2 regions of the Citrobacter sp. MNAZ 1397 genome follow, and region 2 is predicted to be linked to the other one. Evidence: predicted binding sites of a transcription regulator. Region 2 holds the regulator's gene; the other holds the start of a gene.

Region 1 (3,176 bases), 2.6 Mb from region 2:
ATCGAGATTGAAATGTAAAAGGGCCGCAAGCGGCCCTTTTTATTGTCTTACCGGCGTTTAGCCGCGACTTCTGCGTGATGTTTGCGTTCGCCTATCATCACGACAATCAGCAAAAGTACCGCCAGAATACTGCCGCCAATCATCACCATAAAGCCGCCGTCCCAGCCGAAGAAATCGACGGTGTAACCGACAATCGCGCTGGCCGCCACCGACCCGCCAAGATAGCCGAATAAACCGGTGAAACCCGCCGCCGTACCGGCCGCTTTTTTCGGTGCCAGCTCAAGCGCATGCAGGCCAATCAGCATTACCGGACCGTAGATCAGGAAGCCAATAACAATCATGCACAGCATATCTATGGTCGGATTACCCGCCGGGTTTAACCAGTAGATGATCGTGGCAATGGTGACCAGCGTCATAAAGAAGACGCCGGTGGCGCCACGATTACCTTTAAACACTTTGTCAGACATCCAGCCGCAAATCAGCGTACCGGGGATGCCGGCATATTCATAAAAGAAATAGGCCCAGGAGGATTTATCCAGTGCGAAATGCTTCACTTCTTTCAGGTAGGTGGGCGACCAGTCCAGAATGCCGTAGCGCAGGAGATAAACGAACACGTTGGCGATGGCGATATACCACAGCAGGCGGTTCGGGAAGACGTACTGCATAAAGATTTGCTTCGCCGTCAGCTCCTCTTCCGCCTTTTCACTGTAATCGTCCGGGTAGTCGTTTTTATACTCTTCAATCGGCGGTAAGCCGCAGGACTGGGGAGTATCACGCATCATGGCGAACGCGAAGATTGCAACAATGATTGCCCCAAACGCAGGCATATACAGCGCCGCCCGCCAGTCGTTAAACCATGCCATACCCAGCAGGAACAATAAGGGAGGAATACCACCGCCCACGTTGTGCGCACAGTTCCATACAGACACTATCCCGCCACGCTCTTTTTGCGACCACCAGTGCACCATGGTACGTCCGCACGGTGGCCACCCCATCCCCTGGAACCAGCCACACAAAAACAACAGCACAAACATAATGGCAATGCTCGATGTCGCCCACGGGACAAATCCCATGAACAACATGACTGCCGCCGCCAGAATCAGGCCGGCGGGCAGAAAAACGCGCGGATTCGAACGATCCGACACGGACCCCATGATGAATTTTGAGAAGCCATAGGCAATGGAGATCCCCGACAGGGCAAATCCTAAATCGCCTCGCGAAAAGCCCTGTTCGACGAGGTAAGGCATGGCCAGCGCAAAGTTTTTGCGCACCAGATAATAGGCCGCATAGCCAAAGAAAATACCCAGAAAAATCTGCCAGCGCAGACGACGATAAACCGGGTCAATGCGCTCCTCAGGAAGTCTTTCTCGGTGGGATTCTGGCCGGAAAATACTCAACATATACGCCTCCGTGGCAGGGTTTTATCATTATAAATAACTGCAATGAGTGAAAACGAAACCATGATTTCGTTTTCAACGCTTTTACCCGGCAAATTCTAACGACAAAAGGCGATTTGTCGCACCTTATGTTACATATTTATGACAAAGCTCCACTTTCAGACATAAAACAGCCCTGGTTATTTTCGTTTTTTGCTCGAATATGCGCGATATCAAACAATCCATAGCAACAGTGTGGCTAAATGTTTCCATGGAATCCCGCTCGGAAGACGAAGAAATGGCTAACTCAAACGATTACGATGTCATCATCATCGGCGGTGGCGCGACCGGGGCAGGCATCGCCCGCGACTGTGCATTGCGCGGCCTGCGCGTGGTGCTGCTTGAACGCCATGACATTGCGACAGGCGCCACTGGCCGCAATCATGGTTTATTGCACAGCGGTGCGCGTTATGCAGTGACCGATAACGAATCCGCCCGGGAATGTATTGCAGAAAACCAAATCCTCAAGCGTATCGCTCGCCACTGTATTGAGCCTACAGACGGCTTATTTATCACCCTGCCGGAAGACGATCTGGCTTACCAGCCAGTCTTTATTGACGCCTGTCAGCGCGCGGGGATTAACGCGCAGGCCATTACGCCAGAGGAAGCGCGGCGCATGGAACCCAGCGTTAACCCGGCACTGACGGGCGCTGTTCGTGTTCCCGATGGCACCGTGGATCCTTTTCGCCTGACCGCCAGCAATATGCTTGATGCGCGTGAGCATGGCGCCACAATCCTGACAGGTCACGAAGTCTGCGGGTTAGTCCGCCAGGGCGACAGGGTTACTGGCGTACAATTGATGCACCCACAAACGCATGAGCTTTATCACCTGCATGCTCCTGTCGTGGTCAATGCCGCCGGGATCTGGGGCCAGCGCATCGCGGAGTATGCGGATTTACGTATTCGCATGTTCCCGGCCAAGGGCGCCCTGCTGATACTTGACCATCGTATCAACCAACATGTGATAAACCGCTGCCGTAAGCCGGCAGATGCCGACATCCTCGTGCCAGGCGATACCATTTCCCTGATTGGCACCACCTCCACCCATATCGACTATAAGGATATTGACAACATCCGGGTGACGCCCGAAGAGGTCGATATTCTGCTGCGTGAGGGGGAAAAGCTGGCGCCGGTGATGGCGCAAACCCGTATCCTGCGCGCCTATGCGGGCGTCCGCCCTTTGGTTGCCAGCGATGATGACCCGACAGGACGTAACGTCAGTCGCGGTATTGTGCTGCTTGACCATGCCCAACGCGACGGCATGGAAGGTTTTATCACCATTACTGGCGGCAAGCTGATGACTTATCGTCTGATGGCGGAATGGGCCACCGATGCCGTCTGCCGTAAGCTCGGTCACAGCACCCCCTGCATCACTGCGACAACGCCGTTGCCGGGCTCACAACAGCCTACAGAACAGGCGCTGAAAAAAATAATCTCACTGCCGGTGCCGCTACGTGGCTCGGCCATTTATCGCCATGGCGATCGCACGCCAGCTTCACTGGGCAGCGATCGCCACAGCCGTAGTCTGGTATGCGAATGCGAAGCCGTCACCGCCGGGGAAGTTCAATACGCCGTTGAAAACCTCAATGTTAACTCCCTGCTGGATCTGCGCCGCCGCACCCGCGTGGGCATGGGCACATGTCAGGGTGAGTTGTGCGCCTGTCGCGCTGCAGGCTTGCTGCACAGCATGCGGGTGACCAATGAAACAGAGTCTCTTAGCCAGCTTTCAGCATTCCTGAA
Region 2 (3,176 bases):
CCGATATAGATGTCACGTACGGCATCACTCTTACTGGCGCCGACGGTGGTCAGATGCCCGCTGGCGATGATTGGCAGCACGCTGTCACCGCGTAATTCGCAGGCGGCCTTATACTGTTGCTGATAGTAATGGGTGATGGCTTCGAGCAAATGTTGCTGTTTTTCTTGCCCGGAGCGTCCCGCCTGGCTGGTCACGATGTCGCGCGGACGTAAAAAAGGCACCGGGCAGAAAATCGCGCCGGGCGAGCCATCACGCAACGGTAAATAAAAAGGCGCGTGGCCTGCGCTGGCGACAACGGTGGTCTTTAGCCAGGCGAGGATATCTTTCGATTCATTCAGCGTGGCGACGGAATCATGGTTCCCCGCCAGCACCACCAGATGACACCCCGTTTGCTGTAATTTCACTACAAAGCGGTTATACAGCTCGCGCGCATAGCTGGGCGGGGAGCCGGTATCAAAGATGTCGCCAGCAACAATAATGGCATCGACCTGGTGTTCTTCTGCGGTTTCCAGTAGCCAGGTGAGAAAGGCGTCGTGTTCAGCGGCGCGGCTTTTACTGTAGAAGTTCTGACCCAGGTGCCAGTCCGAAGTATGGAGAATGCGCATAGCGGTTCCGTGGCAAAAAAGCGTAAACGCGATTATAACATTCAGGGGCACACGAGCCGCCAGTGAAACAATTCCCCACTGTCATAAAACAAAGGCTTGAGTCACCTGTTGGTCATTTGTTTCATAAATCTGTCACAAAAGTGACGCATAATGGCGCCGCACTTAGCTGATGACTCAAATTAAACAGGGCAAATTATGGCAAGACGCATTCTGGTCGTAGAAGACGAAGCGCCAATCCGTGAGATGGTGTGCTTCGTGCTCGAACAAAACGGCTTTCAACCTGTCGAAGCGGAAGATTATGACAGCGCGGTGAACCAACTTAATGAACCCTGGCCTGACCTGATTTTGCTCGACTGGATGCTGCCAGGTGGCTCAGGTATTCAGTTCATTAAACATCTCAAGCGTGAAGCGATGACCCGGGATATCCCGGTGATGATGTTGACCGCTCGTGGCGAAGAAGAAGATCGCGTGCGCGGGCTTGAGACAGGCGCGGACGATTATATTACGAAGCCGTTTTCGCCCAAGGAGCTGGTGGCACGCATTAAAGCCGTCATGCGCCGTATCTCCCCGATGGCGGTAGAAGAAGTCATTGAAATGCAGGGCCTGAGCCTTGACCCAAGCTCTCACCGTGTGATGACCGGGGAAAATCCTCTGGACATGGGGCCGACTGAGTTTAAGCTATTGCATTTCTTTATGACCCATCCTGAGCGTGTGTACAGCCGCGAACAGCTGCTGAATCATGTCTGGGGAACGAATGTGTATGTTGAAGACCGCACGGTGGATGTTCATATTCGCCGTCTGCGTAAAGCGCTGGAACACAGCGGCCACGATCGTATGGTTCAAACCGTTCGCGGCACGGGTTATCGTTTCTCGACCCGTTTCTAAAATCTGAAAGGAGTGTGACGCGTGCTGGAACGGCTGTCATGGAAAAGGCTGGTACTCGAACTCATCCTTTGTTGTCTACCTGCTGCGCTGCTCGGCGCTTTTTTTGGTTATCTGCCCTGGTTTTTACTGGCGGCAGTCACCGGGTTACTGGCCTGGCATTTCTGGAATTTAATGCGTCTTTCCTGGTGGTTGTGGGTCGATAAAAGTATGACTCCACCCCCGGGGACGGGAAGCTGGGAACCGCTACTTTATGGTCTGCATCAGATGCAGATGCGTAACAAAAAACGTCGTCGCGAGCTGGGCAATCTGATCAAACGTTTTCGTAGCGGCGCGGAGTCGTTACCTGATGCGTTAGTGATGACCACCGAAGAGGGCGCTATTTTCTGGTGTAATGGCCTGGCGCAGCAATTATTGAATCTACGCTGGCCGGACGATAACGGACAAAACATTCTCAACCTGCTGCGTTATCCGGAATTTACCCGCTACCTTAAAACGAAAGATTTCGCCCGCCCGCTTAATCTGGTGCTTAACAGTGGTCGCCACCTGGAGATCCGCGTAATGCCCTACAGCGAGCAGCAGTTATTGATGGTGGCGCGTGATGTGACGCAAATGCATCAGCTTGAAGGGGCGCGGCGTAACTTTTTTGCTAACGTCAGCCACGAGCTACGCACACCGCTGACGGTATTGCAGGGCTACCTGGAAATGATGCAGGAGCAGACGCTGGAAGGGCCACCGCGTGATAAGGCGCTGCACACCATGCGTGAGCAGACATCGCGAATGGAAGGCCTGGTCAAACAGTTACTGACACTCTCCAAAATAGAAGCGGCGCCGACCTTACCGCCGAATGAGATTATTGATGTGCCGATGATGTTGCGTGTCGTCGAGCGCGAGGCGCAGACGTTAAGCCAAAAGAAGCATGAGCTTGAATTCATCGTCGACAATGGCTTGAAAGTGCTGGGTAATGAGGATCAGCTACGCAGCGCGATTTCGAATCTGGTCTATAACGCCGTCAACCATACGCCAGCGGGTACACACATTACCGTGCGCTGGCAGCGTGCGGCCTCTGGCGCGCAGTTTATCGTTGACGATAATGGGCCGGGCATTGGACCTGAACATATTCCTCGCCTGACAGAGCGCTTTTACCGGGTTGATAAAGCGCGTTCGCGGCAAACCGGCGGCAGTGGTCTGGGGTTGGCTATCGTAAAACACGCGCTTAACCATCACGAAAGTAAGCTTGAGATCGACAGTACGCCGGGCAAAGGCACCCGTTTCAGCTTTACCTTACCTGCACGTCTCGTCGCGAAGAACGCAAGCTGACACCTCAGGTGTCAGCTTTTCTTTCCACTTCTGTCATTGACCCGCTTTTCTCTCTTCGTTTTCCCCGAATCTTCAAACAAATTATGTCTCTGGCTATTTTTTGTTCGCATGATTAGCCATCCGTTTTTCTTATATACAGTATCTTCATCTGGCATTTATTGTAGAGTTGGTATAACCATCTGGTTTTGCGATCCCTTATTGCCTTTAAACGTTATAAGCGTTTAAATTGCGCCCCGTATGTCGTCAGACCGACTGTATTTGCGTGGTAAATCGAAAAACTATTCTCCGTCACGCAATGTGGGAAGTGTTTCCCGCTACGTTTTAAGGTTATTTCCGCCCTAATGTTCCGCTGAAATAAGGCGAAAATTT

The links. Region 2 encodes PhoB, which activates phosphate uptake and scavenging genes when phosphate is short. Its sites were predicted from a motif close to CTGTCATAAAACTGNCNNAT; they were not measured.
Region 1: the regulator PhoB is predicted to act here: its motif matches at 1,526-1,545, upstream of glpT (glycerol-3-phosphate transporter).

Annotation. Positions count from the first base shown of each region.
Region 1 covers NZ_JAKIVH010000001.1:395,628-398,803, reverse strand. Annotated here, with positions in the region: gene yfaE (class I ribonucleotide reductase maintenance protein YfaE) at 1-18, shown strand, start outside; gene glpT (glycerol-3-phosphate transporter) at 48-1,400, opposite strand; gene glpA (anaerobic glycerol-3-phosphate dehydrogenase subunit A) at 1,675-3,176, shown strand, end outside.
Region 2 covers NZ_JAKIVH010000001.1:2,974,755-2,977,930, reverse strand. Annotated here, with positions in the region: gene sbcD (exonuclease subunit SbcD) at 1-605, opposite strand, end outside; gene phoB (phosphate response regulator transcription factor PhoB) at 801-1,490, shown strand; gene phoR (phosphate regulon sensor histidine kinase PhoR) at 1,512-2,807, shown strand.